DNA from 2 places in the Arthrobacter sp. TmtSoilC79 genome. Region 1 is predicted to be linked to the other one. Evidence: predicted binding sites of a transcription regulator. Region 1 holds the regulator's gene; the other holds the start of a gene.

Evidence for each region. The regulator Rex, encoded in region 1, represses fermentation and respiration genes when NADH is low (regulators of the CRP and FNR family bind a similar motif). The targets are predictions, from matches to a motif close to CTTGTGAANNNNTTCACAAG.
Region 2: the regulator Rex is predicted to act here: its motif matches at 4,702-4,721, upstream of AC6JA3_RS09185 (glyceraldehyde-3-phosphate dehydrogenase).

The regions. Positions count from the first base shown of each region.
Region 1 covers NZ_AP046051.1:1,029,898-1,037,776, forward strand. Annotated here, with positions in the region: gene AC6JA3_RS04855 (30S ribosomal protein bS22) at 1-18, shown strand, start outside; gene AC6JA3_RS04860 (endonuclease domain-containing protein) at 415-1,053, opposite strand; gene AC6JA3_RS04865 (HAD family hydrolase) at 1,857-2,705, opposite strand; gene AC6JA3_RS04870 (glutaredoxin family protein) at 2,839-3,093, shown strand; gene AC6JA3_RS04875 (redox-sensing transcriptional repressor Rex) at 3,170-3,877, shown strand; gene AC6JA3_RS04880 (hypothetical protein) at 3,922-4,671, opposite strand; gene AC6JA3_RS04885 (hypothetical protein) at 4,947-5,660, opposite strand; gene AC6JA3_RS04890 (YceI family protein) at 5,851-6,402, opposite strand; gene AC6JA3_RS04895 (histidine phosphatase family protein) at 6,610-7,275, shown strand; gene AC6JA3_RS04900 (TlpA family protein disulfide reductase) at 7,279-7,879, shown strand, end outside.
Region 2 covers NZ_AP046051.1:1,974,876-1,982,754, forward strand. Annotated here, with positions in the region: gene cysK (cysteine synthase A) at 17-952, opposite strand; gene msrA (peptide-methionine (S)-S-oxide reductase MsrA) at 1,019-1,543, opposite strand; gene AC6JA3_RS09165 (Nif3-like dinuclear metal center hexameric protein) at 1,679-2,608, shown strand; gene AC6JA3_RS09170 (zinc ribbon domain-containing protein) at 2,699-3,436, shown strand; gene AC6JA3_RS09175 (YaaA family protein) at 3,468-4,229, opposite strand; RNA gene rnpB (RNase P RNA component class A) at 4,288-4,679, shown strand; gene AC6JA3_RS09185 (glyceraldehyde-3-phosphate dehydrogenase) at 4,943-6,430, shown strand; gene AC6JA3_RS09190 (hypothetical protein) at 6,505-6,714, shown strand; gene AC6JA3_RS09195 (HNH endonuclease family protein) at 6,832-7,632, shown strand; gene AC6JA3_RS09200 (acyltransferase domain-containing protein) at 7,617-7,879, opposite strand, start outside.

The sequences.
Region 1 (7,879 bases):
CGCCGCAATAAGAAGTAGAGATACTTCATCAAGCGTGAATGCCCGCTGCCTTTCGAGGTGGCGGGCATTTTTGCATCCGGACCTTCTCTCATGTCCCCTGGGGTTGGCCGGACGGTCTCTCACGTCGCCCGGGGTTTGGGCCGGACGGTCTCTCATGTCCCCCGGGGTTGGGCCGGTCCTTCTCTCACGTCCCCCGGGGTTTGGGCCAGACGCTCTCTCACGTCCGCGGGGTTTGGGCCAGACGGTCTCTCACATCCCCCGGGGTTTGGGCCGATCCTTCTCTCACGTCCCCCCAGGTTTGGGCCGGTCCTTCTCTCACATCCCCCGGGGTTTGGGCCGATCCTTCTCTCACATCCCCCCGGGTTTGGGCCGGTCCTTCTCTCACATCCCCCGGGGTTTGGGCCGATCCTTCTCTCACATCCCCGGGGAAAAGCCCGAAGCAACCGCGGGATCCTGCCATGCTGATCGTAGAGCGCCCTTAATCTGCCGAGTGGCGGACGTAAAGTTGTCCGCCAAATCGTCTTTCCCGAATTTGAGGACGGTCCAGCCCGCTGCCTCGAACGCCTTGTCGCGTCTCCGATCGCTGAACATCTGTTCCCGCCCAAGGTGATGACCGCCGTCGTACTGTATTGCTATCCGACGATCACGGAAGCCCAAGTCTGCAGACGGCGAGAACGGGTCGTTAGGGCGGAGCTGCACTTGGAGCTCGGGTTCGGGAATGCCGGCGTCCAGCATCGCCAAGCGAAGCAACGACTCGGACGCAGAATCCGCCCCGACACGCATCAGGTCCAAAGCTTCCCTTGCGCGGACAACGCCCTGCAGGTTCTTGTGTCTGTCCACCAACTGTCGAAGAGCCTCCAGGGTGGTGAAAGGCGTGTCTCGTTCTTCGAATTCCGGTCTGGGCCTGCGGATGAGTTCGTCGCCCATGCAGATGAGATCGCGGACCGGCAGGCGCCTTGCCAGATCCAACCAAGTCCGGGACCGAGTACTCATCCAGATGCCTTCGACGCACTCGATTTCGTCATCAAAGGCAACCACAGTATGTCCGATCACTCCCTTGCGCCGCACAGATGGCAGCTGCCTCGGCTTGCTGAGGTGCAGCTCATTGGAGTCCGACAACCACGGCGGAAGACACGCACCTTGCAACCTCGCTGCCGTTACATGGGAAATCCAAGCGCCAGGACTTACCGCTGACAGCGTTCTAGCGGCGGCTGACAGCTCAAAATTCCAATCCGATGGCCGGTAAATGCCACGGCTGACCCCATCGACCGTGGTGCGGTTCCAGAGGTTTCTTAGCCCCAGACCTGCCGTCTTCGCTTCTTCGAGCGTGAATGGTGCGTTGGTGAGGTGAGCCGGAAGAGGCATGACATTCTGCATACTTGGCATTCTTGCCCAGAAACGCTTGTGTCATCGGAAGTTATCCACAGGCTCGTTGGGGCCTCCGGGGGATGTGAGCGAGCGTTTGGGTTGTGGCCCGGGGGATGTGAGCGAGCGTTTGGGTTGTGGCCCGGGGGATGTGAGTGAGCGTTTGGGTTGTGGCCCGGGGGATGTGAGTGAGCGTTTGGGTTGTGGCCCGGGGGATGTGAGTGAGCGTTTGGGTTGTGGCCCGGGGGATGTGAGTGAGCGTTTGGGTTGTGGCCCGGGGGATGTGAGTGAGCGTTTGGGTTGTGGCCCGGGGGATGTGAGTGAGCGTTTGGGTTTGGGGGCGGGGGATGTGAGTGAGCGTTTGGGTTGTGGCCCGGGGGATGTGAGCGAGCGTTTGGGTTGTGGCCCGGGGGATGTGAGCGAGCGTTTGGGTTGTGGCCCGGGGGATGTGAGCGAGCGTTTGGGTTTGGGGCAGGGGATGTGAGAGAAGGTCAGATGCGGGGGCCGCGGAACCGTGAAAATCCGCGCCAGAGGCCGTAGACCGCCCCGCCCACCGTTGCGGCTTTCAGCCCCAAGGTTGCCGCGCGACGGCCGGAACGAAAGTCGTACACCGGCCAGTTGTTCTCACGAGCATGCCGGCGCAGCTTTGCATCCGGGTTGATCACGACTGGGTGCCCCACCATGGTGAGCAAAGGGATATCGTTGGCGGAATCGCTGTAGGCCCAGCAGTGATCCAGATCCAGGCCTTCCCTATCGGCCACAATCTGGACCGCCACTGCCTTTGCAGGCCCGTGAAGAATGTCGCCCACGAGTTTTCCCGTGTACATGCCGTCTTCCACTTCACCCACGGTGCCAAGGGCGCCGGTCAGTCCGAGCCGGGTGGAAATGACCGTGGCTACCTCTATGGGTGTAGCCGTGACGAGCCAGACCTTGCGTCCAACCCTGAGGTGCTGTTCCGCGAGTGCCTTGGTCCCCGGCCAGATCCGCGACTCGATCATTTCGTCGTAGACCTCTTCGCCCAGGGCCTTGATGTCATCAACAGTGATGCCGGCAGCAAGGGTAAGCGCGGAGTCGCGGACAGAGTGGACGTCTTCCATGTTCTCGCCCCGCATGACGAACTTGAACTGCTTCCACGCGAATCCAGCCGCTTGCGAAAGTGTGAAGGCCTTACGTTCGTACATTTTGCGGGCAACGTGGAAGAGGCTTGCACCCTTCATCAAAGTGTTGTCGACGTCGAAGAAGGCGGCTTCGCCCGTGCGCTTCTGCACGGCGTCCTTCTGCACAGTGTGCTTCTGCACCAAGGCATCTGCGACCACGGCGGCGTTCTTCTCCTCGGGCATGTCTTGAGTCTAGTCAATCGCCGGGAACCGCGTTGGGGGCGCACGGGTGAACCGCTTGAAGGTGGGGGATGTGAGAGAGGGTGCGTCCGGTGGGTGGGGGATGTGGGAGACGGTTGGACGGTACCTTTGAGGCATGGCTATTCCCGACGTCGTCCTCCTCACCAAAGCTGACTGCCACCTGTGCACGGAGGCGCGTGCCGCCGTCGAGCGTGTCACCACAAGCCTGGGCGTGCAATGGACTGAACAACGGATCGACGACGATCCCCGGTTGCAGGAACGCTTTGCCGAGGAGATTCCCGTAGTGCTGGTTGATGGGATCCAACGTGATTTTTGGAAGATCGACGAGGACCGGCTTACGCGCACCCTGAAGAAGGTCCTGGAGGGCTGAAAGCAGGATTACCCGCAAGTAATGGCTTTTGTTGAGTCCGGCCGGGGGTCATAGAGTGGAACAACAAAGCGACGCAATGGAGAATACCGTGACTGCGCTGGAACCGTCCCCGGAAGCTGTAACCGGGGACAACGAACCTGCCGCCAAGCAGATCCCGCCCGCGGCTGTGGCCCGGATGACCCTCTATTTGCGCGCGCTCAACTCTTTGCTGGCCGAGGGCGTGGAGCGGGTGTCGTCGGAGGCGCTGGCGGAGGCCTCAGGGGTCAGTTCGTCCACGCTCCGCAAGGACCTTTCCTACGCGGGGTCTTATGGGACACGCGGTGTCGGCTACGAAGTCCAATACCTTAGCCGCCACATTGCGGCCGCTCTGGGCCTGACCCATGACTGGAAGGTCGCCATTGTTGGCGCCGGTAACCTCGGCAAAGCCCTGGCCAGGTATGGCGGGTTCGAGTCCCGGGGCTTCGACGTTGTAGCTATTTTCGACGCCGACCCCATGGTGATCGGCAATGAAGTTGGCTGGCTGCGTGTCAGTGACTCCGCCGAACTTGAGCGGGTCCTGGAGCGTACCCACACCAACATGGTGGTGCTGGCGCTGCCGGCGACCGTGGCACAGGCTGTGTGCGACCGCGTCATTGCCGCCGGCATCCGGAGCATCCTCAGCTTCGCGCCGGTGCTGTTGCAGGTCCCTCCGCACGTGAACCTCCGCAAAGTGGATATGGCCACGGAACTGCAGATTTTGGCCTATCACGCACAACGGGCGCAGACACCGGGCCACGCTGTATAGCCTTCGCCGGGTCCGCGCCCGCAGGGTTTTCTAAGGCTGCGTCTTTAGCGGCCGTAGGGGTTCTGGTACGTGTTGCCGAACGGCTGCGCCTTGCGGAAATAAGGGGCCGACGCCGGCAGGTACAGCATGACGATCGCCGCAACACCCAGCAGGATCACGATGAGCTGCAAGATGCCGTAGGTGGCGCCGAACTGGAACAGGCTGGTGAGGCCCAGGACGGAGATCGCCGCGAAGACGGTGCCGAGGATCCTGGCCCAGTTCTTGCCCTTGCGGACGGGGAAAGCGACCAGTGCGTAGAGGCCAAGGCCCACGATTGCTCCGACGATGGCGCTCACACCGATCACGCCCCGCATGCCTTCCAGGGACCCTTCGGGAAGCTCAGTGCCTTGCTGGCCCGCCTGCTGGTTCATGGCGTTGATAAAGGCGTCAGCACCGGTGGTAGCCAGCAGCAGCGAGCTGATCGCGGAGAGAATGCCTGCCGCAATGATCATCCAGAAGGCGTAGTTGACCATGGGCGGCACGGCGGTGGGGCCGGGCTGCTGGCTGGGCCAGCTGGTGTCCTGCCCGTACTGCGGTGCGGCAGGAGCCTGGCCATAGGGAGAAGACTGTTGGCCGTACTGCGGTGCTGCCGGGCTCTGCTGGCCGTACTGGGGCGCGGAAGGCTGCCCGTACTGCGGTGCTGCAGGGCTCTGCTGGCCGTATTGGGGCGCGGACGGAGCGGCGGGCTGGGTGTCCGGCTGCTGGGGCTGGTTGGCATCGCCCGGGTTTGACGGCGGGTACGGAGGGTTGCTCATGGCATTCCTTTGCTTGTTCGACTGCTGGTGCGGCCGCCGGGATCAGCAAAATGACCCTGCCCCCAGCGTGGTTCTGCTTCCACCGTACCTTCCGGCTCTGACGCTGAAGGTGATCCCACGCAGGTATTTCCAGCGGACGGCAAAAATCATCATGTTGGCTTACGCCTTCATGATGAAGGCCGCGCATGATGAAGGCCGCGGCGATCCGGAGGATTTACCGCGGCCTTCTGCTCCAGGTAGCCGTTCAGCGAACGACGACGGCAGTTGCGTCAGCGCTATGCGTGACCCTTGACTGCCTTGAACCAGAGTTGGGAATTGGGGAGCCACATCAGCACCACGGCTACCGCGCTGACGAGGAAGCCGAACCAGTTGCTGCCGAGGCCTGTACTGGACCCTCCGGCGCTGGCGGCACTGAAGATGGTGAGCAGCAAGGAGATGACGGCCACGACGGTCAATGCCAGGCGGGCCCACTCTTTTCCTTCCTTCATCTTCATGGCCAGAATTACCTGCGCAGCGGCCACGGCGAGGGAGAGAATGAGGATGATCAGCAGGATCGCGGCAACTCCGGGGGCGAACGCGAAGAGGGCGATGATCGCGAAGAACCCAATGAGTCCAAACAGCAGGCCCAGGAGCCCGGAGATCACCCAGATGAAGTAGGAAACCTTCAGCTCGGTGGGAAGGCCCTGGGTCTTGAACATTCCCGAGAAGCCGCCCTGGGGCATGACGTCGTTGAAGTTGCGGGGACCGTCGGTTGGCATTTCGAAGTGGAATCCGGGCTGCCCGGGACCGGGTTGCCCTGGACCCGCGGGGGGTGGGCCGGCCTGTCCTTGGTTGGGCTGTGAATACTGCCCGGGTTGCGACGGCGGCTGGTAACCCTGGGGTGGCTGGTAGCCCTGCGGAGGCTGGTAACCCGCAGGAGGAACATTGCCCGGCTGCGGAGGCTGGGAGCCGGGCTGCTGTGGCTGTGGTGCTTCGTCTGGGGTACTCATGGCATCACTGTAGACCGCAGGTTGAAGGTTGCATAGGAACTTCGCAGCCAACTCGCAGCTGAATACAGGCTTTTTGCCGAACAATTGCGGGGTGACTTCCGGATATGCGAAACGGCGCCACCCACAGCCGGCCAAAGGCGGGGACTGTGGGTGGCGCCGTCGTGGTGGAACCGTGCGGAAAGCCCGAAGACTATGCAGCTGCCGGTGCGATGAATGCGAGTTCCAGGTTGATGACCACCTTGTCGCTGACCAGGACGCCACCGGCTTCGAGGACTGCGTTCCAGGTGAGGCCGAAGTCCTTGCGGCTGATGGTGGTTTCGCCGGAGACGCCGGCGCGGGTGTTACCGAAGGGGTCCACTGCTACGCCGTTGAATTCGGTTTCGATGGAGACCTCCTTGGTGACGCCCTTGATTGTGAGATCGCCCACGAGGTCGAAGCTGTTTCCGTTGGCCTTGACGTGGCGGGAAACGAAGGTGATCTCGGGGAACTTCTCGACGTCGAAGAAGTCTTCGCCCTTGACGTGGCCGTCGCGGTTGACATCGCCGGAGTCGAAGCTGGCGGTCTGGATGGTGGCGGTGACCTTGGAGTCGGCCAGGGTTTCGCCGACCTCGAGGGTGGCCGATGCGTCCTTGAACTGGCCGCGGACCTTGCTGATGCCTGCGTGACGGACGGTGAAGCCGATCTCGCTGTGGGAAGCGTCGAGGGTCCAGGTGCCGGTGGTGACGGAAGCGGGGAGAGTCATCATGGTGTTGCTCCTATATCGATTGGTAGGTACTGCGTGCTTGCCCGGTCTGGTCGATTGCTTGAAACGTCAACCGAGCTTCGTGTCCAGTATAAACATGCATATGCATCTTTTATTCCAACTCCGGGGAACATTTCGGAAAAACTTTGAGTTCTACTAGCGGTAGAAGATTTCGGATCGCCCCGCTTCTTTGAGAAACTGGTAAACATGCCCCAAGCAACTGTCCACCTGCTTCGCCATGGCGAGGTCCATAATCCCGACGGCGTCCTGTACGGTCGCCTGCCGGAATTCCACCTCTCCGAACGTGGCCGGGAGATGGCCCGGATGTTGGCCGACCACTTTGTGGCGCGCGCCGGCCAGGGTGCCAAGATCGTCCACTTGGTGGCCTCGCCGCTTACCCGTGCGCAGGAAACGGCCATGCCTACTTCAGAGGCGTTGGACCTGGAGATCACTACCGAGCCGCGCATCATCGAGGCAGAGAACCACTTCGAGGGACTGCACCCCACCAAGAGTGAGTTCCTGAAGCCCAAGCACTGGGTCTACTTCCGCAATCCACTGCGTCCTTCCTGGGGCGAGCCGTACAAACAGCAAGCGGCGCGGATGCTGGCTGCCGTTGAGGACGCCAGGGCCAAGGCAATTGAACTGGGCGGTGATGGCGCCGAAGCCATCCTGGTGAGCCACCAGCTCCCTATTTGGTCCACCCGGTTGACCGCAGAAGGGCGCCGACTGGCCCACGACCCCCGCAAGCGCGAGTGCACCCTTACCTCCCTGACGTCGTTGACCCTGGACGGGAACGGAAAGATCGTGCGGGTCGAGTACACCGAACCTGCTGCCGTCCTGCTTCCCGGCGCGGCCAGCACCCCGGGGGCATAAACAATGGACAACAACCTTTCACGCCGTGGCGCGTTGGCTGCCGGCGGCGTCCTCCTCGCAGGACTGACCATGGGCCTGTCCGCGTGCGCGCAGGAGGATTCCCTTGCCAAGCAGGCCAAAGCCGGCGACAACAAGAACTACGTGGCCGGCGACGGCTCGGTGACGGAGTTCGCCAAGGCTGACCGTGCCGCACCCGTGGCCCTCAAAGGCACCCTCTTTAACGGCCAAGCGGTAAAGCCCGAGGATCTCCAAGGCAAAGTCACCGTCCTGAACTTCTGGTTTGCCGCCTGCGCTCCGTGCCGCATCGAAGCTCCCCAGCTTGAGGCCCTCCACCAGGACTTCAAGGACCAGGGAGTCCAGTTCTTCGGCGTCAACCTCCGCGATGAACAAGCCACGGCTGAAGCGTTCGACAAGACCTTCAACATCACCTACCCGAGCTTCAACGACAAGGACGGGGCAGTGCTGCTGTCCGTATCCGGCATTGTGCCCCCGGGCGCGGTACCCACCACCCTTGTCCTGGACAAGGAAGGCAAGGTTGCCTCCCGCGTACTCGGGGAGATTGAGAAGAGCACCTTGAAAGCCCTCATCACTTCAGCAGTGGCTG
Region 2 (7,879 bases), 940 kb from region 1:
GAATGCAGGCGTCGTGTCAGCCGCGGATGTCGTCGAAGAGCACAGTGGAGATGTAACGCTCTCCAAAGTCGCAGACGACGGCAACAATCAACTTGCCGGCGTTCTCAGGACGCTTGGCAAGCTCGAGGGCACCCCACACGATGGCACCGGAGGAAATGCCACCGAGGATGCCTTCACGGGCTCCGAGTTCACGGGCAACGCGGACGGAGTCTTCCAACGTGGCATCCAGGACTTCGTCGTAAACATTGGTGTCCAGGATTTCGGGAACAAAGTTGGCGCCAATGCCCTGGATCTTGTGGGGTCCCGGAGCGCCACCGTTGAGGATGGCGGAGTCCTTGGGCTCGATGGCCACAATCTGCACGCCCGGCTTGCGTTCCTTAAGGACCTGGCCGACGCCGGTGATGGTTCCGCCGGTGCCTACGCCCGCAACGAAGATGTCCACTTCACCGTCGGTGTCTTCCCAGACTTCCTCGGCGGTGGTGGCGCGGTGGATGGCCGGGTTGGCTTCATTGGCGAACTGCTGCGCCCAAATGGAGTTCTCGGTGTTGGCAACGATTTCCTGGGCCTTTTCGACGGCGCCGCGCATGCCTTCGGATCCGGGCGTCAGGACGATCTCGGCACCGTAAGCGCGCAACATGACGCGGCGCTCTGTGGACATGGTCTCCGGCATGGTCAGGATGACCTTGTAGCCACGTGCTGCGCCCACCAGTGCCAAGGCGATGCCGGTGTTGCCGGAGGTACCTTCGACGATGGTTCCGCCGGGCTTCAAGGCGCCGGACTTTTCGGCAGCGTCAATGATGGCCACACCGATGCGGTCCTTGACGCTGTTGGCCGGGTTGTAGAACTCGAGCTTGACCGCAACCGTGGCGTCGAGGCCTTCGGTGAGCCGGTTCAAACGGACCAGCGGAGTGCGGCCTACCAGCTGCGTGACGTCGTCGTAGATCCTTGCCATGAAAATTACGCCTATCTCTGAAGAGGGAATGCTGAGGTCAGCCTAACCAGCCGGATCGAAACACCGCTAAGCAGTAAGCCATGCAGAGTAATATTTCCGGGCCTTTGCCAGCTTCGGGTTAATAATCACCTGGCAATATCCCTGGTACGGGAATTTGGCGTAGTAATTCTGGTGGACTTCCTCGGCCTCATGGAATTCGGGGAGCCGGCTGACCTCGGTCACAATCGGATCGGACCACAGGGCCTGGGCCCGCTCGATGGCCTCCTCGAACAACACCTTTTCTTCCGTGGTGGTGTAGAACATCGAGGACCTGTACTGGGTTCCAACGTCATAACCCTGCCGGTTCAAGGTGGTGGGGTCATGCAGGGCAAAGAACATGTCCAGGATGACCTCTTGCGGAACTATGGTCTCGTCGAACGTTACTGCCACCACTTCGGCATGCCCCGTAGTTCCGGAACAGACCTGGTAGTAGTCGGGGTTGCGGACATGGCCGCCTGTGTAGCCCGAGACAACCGAGCTGACACCGCGGGTTTTCTGGTAAACGGCGTCCAGGCACCAGAAGCAGCCACCGCCAAGTACGAAAGTTTTCATGTTCTCTTCAATGGATGGGAGGGCTTGATGATTCCCGCTTCACCTTACGGGAGAATTACGGCACCTGGCAGGTACTTCGGGCGAGCGGACCACCTCATCCGCCGTCGGAGGTCCGAAGTAGGGAAGAATAAGAGCATGGAAGCAGTAAACACCGGCATTTCTGATGCGGATTCGGTCGACGATGACCAAACAGTTGAAGAGGACCAGACAGGTGCCGCCAGCGGTGATCCCACGCTAGGCCAGGTCTTACTGGCGGTTGAGGAACTCTGGCCTGAGTCATTGGCGGAGGACTGGGACGAAGTGGGCTTGGTGGTAGGGCGCCCCAACGTTCCCGTTACCAAGGTCCTTTTTGCGGTGGACCCCACGTTGGATGTTATTGATGAAGCCATTGAGTGGGGCGCCGGGTTGTTGATTACCCACCATCCGCTGCTCCTTAAAGGGGTGAATTCGGTAGCCGCCACCTCGGCAAAGGGCCTGGCGGTCCACCGGTTGATCGAGGCCGGGACCGGACTCCTGACCGTCCATACCAACGGGGATTCCGCCGTCGGAGGAGTTTCGGACGTCCTTGCCGACGCTTTTGGACTTGAGAACGTGTCCCCGCTGACACCCGCTGCCAACGGCTTGCCTGAAGAAGGCATAGGCCGGGTGGGCGACCTGCCGGAACTCGCCACCCTCGGCGACTTTGCGGCGAGGGTCTTCGAAATGCTTCCGGCAGTGGCCGGTGGTGTCCGCGTTGCCGGGGACAAGGACGGACTGGTCCGGCGGGTCGCAGTGTGCGGTGGGGCCGGAGACAGCCTGTTCGACGCGGTGCGTGCCAGCAACGCCGACGTGTATGTCACCGCGGACATGCGCCACCATCCGGCCTCGGAAGCCCGTGAGGGAGCAAGCAACGGGCGCCCCTACCTGATTGACGTTTCGCATTTTGCCAGCGAATGGCTTTGGCTGCCCGCCGCAGCCGAAGCGCTGGGAAACGTCCTAGCGGACCAAGGCTACGACGTCGAAATCCGCGTCAGCAGCACCAACAGCGATCCTTGGGACTTCATACTCACTCCCGGCGGGGACTAGAGTCTAGAAGGATACGGGCAGCCCCAACAGAACGGGGTTGATCCGGCCGGAACTGATCCCCAGGCCCGGCAGCGACAAGCGGAGGTAAGCGTGGCGAAAGCAGCACCGGCAGAACAACTGAAATTGCTTGAACTGCAGGGGCTGGATGCCAAGCTTAAATCGCTGGCCGGTCGTCGGCGGGTCTTTGAAACCGATCCCCGGATCAAGGACCTCACGGATGCGCTGACCGTTGCCAATGGTGAACTCGGCGCGGCAAAGGTGGCTGTCCATGACGCCGAGGCTGAGCTTCGGCGTGCGGAGGCGGACGTGGAGCAGGTTGCCACCCGGATCGAACGTGACGAAACGCGGCTTAACAGTGGCACGGGACTGTCCAAGGACCTGGTGGCACTTCAAAATGACATCGCCTCGCTGAACAAGCGCCGCTCGGACCTTGAGGACGTTGAACTTGAGATCCTGGAGCGGCTGGACACGCTGCGTGAGCGTCAGGCCGCCCAGCAGTCGATTGTCGATGACATCCAGGGCTCCTTCGGCAGCATCCGCGCTGAGCTGGATGAAGCCATTGCCGAGATTGCAGCTGAAGAAACCGTGGTTCGGGGCCAGCGCGCAGCGTTCGCCGACACCCTCGATGCCGGACTGCTGGCAGTGTACGAGAAGACCATTGCCAAGCGTGGCGTCGGTGCTGCGCGCCTGTTCCACGGCAAGTCCGAGGGCTCGGGCATGATGCTCAGCCCCGGCGACCTTGCCGAGGTCAAGGCCGCAGCCGAGGACGAGATCGTTTTTTGCCCGGACTCAGGGGTCATCCTGGTCCGTTCGGCCGAGTGGAACTGACCGGGCCCCACCTTTCCCGGCCCATGCCCGGCTAGGTCAGGATGATGTTCAGCGCGTGGGGCTTGCGGGCCGTGCCCTCAACCAGTTCCGCAGTCCACACTTCGCCGGCAGCCTTCAGGAGCTGACCTGGAGTTGACGGGGCTTTGCCGCGCCTGGTCAAGAGGTGCCGTGCCAACTCACCGCGTGTGTGCTTGGCAAAGTGGCTGACCACGGTGCGCTTGCCGTTTGCCTCATTGAAGACATTGACATTGACGGTCTGCGCCGCCGGGGGAGCCCAGGCCGCGGCGTAGGTGCTGGAACGGCAATCGACCAGGAGTTCCCCTTCGCTGCGCGTGGCGAGTGCAGCGTTCAGTTGCGGCTTCCAAAATGAGGCGAGGCGTCCGACGTCGGGCAGTGCCGTTCCCATGGACAGCCGATAGGCGGGCACGTGGTCGCCAAAGCCGATGGCGCCCCACAGGGCTGAGACCACCAGGATGGATTCGGTGGCCTTGCGCCGCTGCGTGGGAGTCATGCTGTTATAGCCCAAGGCGTCGTAAAGAACACCCGAATAGACCTGGTGCGCCGGCGCTGCCGGTTCCGCGTTGAGCCGGGTATTACGTTCGACGTCGTCACGCAGCGAGGCGCCGACGCCCAGCAAAGCGAGTGCGTCCTCGTGCGCGCTGACTGTACCCAGGGCCTCAAGGACTTTTGCCCGGTAAGGATTCAGCTCCGGAAAACTGAGGGACTCCCACTCGATGGCGGGACCTTTGGCAGCGGGGGTCTTGCCTTCGGAAGGCGGAAGCAGAATCAGCACCAGCCGATATTACCGCCGGACTTCGGCCGGTCCCAACGCCGGTAGACTGGACGGCGGATGGGTCGACCAGGCGGTCGCGCGTCACGAAAGTGGCTCGAGGAACGTCCGGGCTCCGCAGGGCAGGGTGGTGGGTAACGCCCACTCGGGGTAACCCGCAGGCCAGTGCCACAGAGAACAGACCGCCTGCGCTGCGCGATGTTTTCATCGTGCGGCAGCAGGTAAGGGTGAAACGGTGGTGTAAGAGACCACCAGCTCCCTGGGTGACCGGGGAGGCTAGGTAAACCCCACCCGGAGCAAGGCCAGACAGGACACGTTTGAGGGCTGCCCGCCCGAGTGTCCGGGTAGGCTGCTGGAGGGCGTCGGCAACGGCGTTCGTAGATGGATGGCCGCCACTCCTTTTCCGGTAACGGAAGGGGATGACAGAACCCGGCGTATCGGTCGACCCATCCATTTATGACCGCCACAATAGCGGCGTGTGAGTGATTTCACGCCTCCGGGCGGCCTACGCTCCCGCCTTCAGCCCTAGAATGGTTACTGAACGTAGATGTTCTGCCGCCGGGACTGCGTTCGCAGCCGGCGGATTTTCTTTGCTCTCGTTCAAGGCGCTGTGGGTGGACCGAAGCCCGCCGGCGCATGTGCCGCAGGACTACTCCGGGCGGCCGCTGCCATCTGCATACGAGGACGTATGTGGTTGACCCAAGGAAGGTAGTTCTGTGAGCCAGACGTCAGATTCTTGTCTTGATAAGTGGATGGGCCGGGAGGCCCTCGCCGAGGCCATGATTCCGGTGATCGGCCGGTTGTACCGGGAAAACAACGTGGTCACCAGCATTCACGGCCGCAGCCTGATCAACAAGTCCACCATGAACATCCTTAAGGCGCACCGTTTCGCCCGCCGGATGAGCAACCACGAGCTCCTGCTCGAAGAGACCGCACCCCTGCTGAACGCCCTGTCGGAGCTGGAACTCGGCGCGGCAGCCATTGATATTGCACGATTGACCGAGAAGTTCCGGGCAGAAGGCAATGGCGCCTCCCTGGATGAGTACCTGCGTGCAGAGCTTGCAGAGATCGTGGGCAAGCGCGGCGCTGACGACCGCACCAGCACCGACGTCGTGCTCTACGGCTTTGGCCGCATCGGCCGCCTCCTGGCCCGCATCCTTATTGAAAAAGCCGGTGGCGGACACGGCCTGCGGCTCCGCGCGATTGTCGTACGCAAGGGTGCGGAGAATGACCTCGTCAAGCGCGCCAGCCTGCTGCGCCGCGATTCCGTCCACGGATCCTTCGAGGGCACCATCCGCGTTGACGAGGAAGCCAACACCATCACCGCCAACGGCGTGCAGGTCCAGGTCATCTACTCGGACAACCCCGCCACGGTTGACTACACGGCCTACGGCATCAAGGACGCCCTGGTGGTGGACAACACTGGCCGCTGGCGTGACGCTGAGGGCCTGTCCCAGCACCTGCAAAGCAAGGGTGCTGCCCGCGTCCTGCTCACCGCACCGGGCAAGGGCGACCTCAAGAACATCGTCCACGGCATCAACCACCGGGATATCGCGGACGACGACAAGATCGTCACCGCTGCTTCCTGCACCACCAACGCCATCACCCCGGTGCTGAAGGCCATCAACGATAAGTTCGGCATCATCCACGGACACGTCGAAACCGTGCACTCGTTCACCAATGACCAGAACCTGATCGACAACTTCCACAAGGGCGATCGTCGTGGACGTTCCGCTGCGCTGAACATGGTCATCACCGAAACCGGTGCTGCCAAGGCCGTCGCCAAGGCTCTCCCGGAACTTCAGGGCAAGCTGACCGGCAATGCCATCCGCGTTCCCACGCCGGATGTCTCCATGGCCATCCTGAACCTGAACCTTGAAAAGGGCACCACGCGCGATGAGGTCAACGACTTCCTCCGCGAGATGTCCCTGCACTCGGATTTGCGTAAGCAGATCGACTACATCGATTCTCCCGATGTTGTCTCCACGGACTTCGTCGGATCACGCCGCGCCGGCATTGTCGACGGACTCGCCACGATCTCCAACGACAAGAACCTTGTTCTCTACGTTTGGTACGACAACGAGTTCGGGTACTCCTGCCAGGTAGTCCGCGTCATGGAGGAGATGGCAGGCGTCAACCCGCCGTCGTTCCCGGCGCGCGACGTTGTGGCTCCGATCGCGGTTCTCGAAGCGGCCGGCGCCTAGGCACTCCGGAAGTATTCACGGGTTTCCCGGCTGTGTCACTGGCATCGGCCGGGAAACCTGACCAAAATGGGTTCATGGAAAACGAATCGACTTTGGAGCACGAAACCACACTGGAACATGCGCTTGATGTGGCCCGCGCCAATCACAAACAAGCCCAAAAACTCCTGGATCAGGCTGTCGCAGCCAATGCCTCCGGTGACGTCCCGGACCAACGGGTTGAGCAACTGCGCGGACTCCTCGCTGTAGCAACAGAGGATTTGCAGCGCGTGATGCGCGAGCAATAAACCCGGAATTCAGCCCTCACGGTGTGACTTCTCCTACACACTGTGGATACCGGCTCTTTCTGTCGGGGCCTTGTCCTACGCTCGTAGGACCTGCCTGCCCCCACTGGATGGAGTCCCTTGAGTATCACCTGGTCCGCCTACAAGCGCGCCCGCCGCAGATCCCGGCAAGCATGGACAATCCTTGCGCTGGCTGCCGTCACCGTCGTGGGCGGACTCTCCTGGTTCTTCAGCACGGGCCAATTTGACGCCGCAAGTCCGTCGCTGGCGGGACCCAGTGAAGCTCCCGTCTACAACCCCCTCTGGATGAAGCCCGTACAAGGAGCCGCACCGGTGGCTGCAGGGGACGCCGCTGAGGCCTTGGATCGACTTCCGGTCAAGGGCCGGGCTCCCCAGTCCAACTACGATCGGGCAGCTTTCGGACAGGCCTGGGCCGATGCCGACAGAAATGGATGCGATACCAGGAACGACATCCTGCGGCGTGATCTCTCTGCGGTCGAGTTCACCGAGGGATCTTCCTGCAAGGTGGCCGCCGGCACGTTCCACGAACCCTACACCGGCGCACAGGTTACCTTCCGACGAGGACAGGACACCAGTTCGTCCGTCCAAATAGACCATGTGGTTGCGCTGGCTGACGCCTGGCAAAAAGGTGCACAGCAGCTGACCCTGCAGCAACGCCGGATATTGGCCAATGATCCCTTGAACCTGATTGCGGCGGACGGGCCGGCGAACGTCAAGAAGGGCGCAGGCGATGCCGCGACCTGGCTGCCGGCGAACAAGAACTTCCGCTGCCACTATGTAGCCCGGCAAATTTCCGTGAAGACCGCTTATAAGCTCTGGGTGACCCAGGCTGAGAAGGACGCCATGAAAGGCGTTCTCTCCTCCTGCCCGGGTCAACAGACGATCTACAGCTCGAGGTGACCGTGCCCCAACTGCCAGGTGCCGCCGTCGTCGATTCTTTCAAGGACCACCCGCTGAAGTGAGGTGTCCCTGGGGAGCTTGTCCAAGTCCTGGAGTCCGCGCTGCCGGAAGGTGAAATAGACGGCGTCGGTGGGGGCATCAGAGCACCGGTCCACCGTGAAGCGCCGCGCGAAGGAGGCAATGTTGCTGCCCGGGAGTCGCTCGGCAAGGTAAGGATCCAGCATCCAGGAATCACACGTTGCTGCTG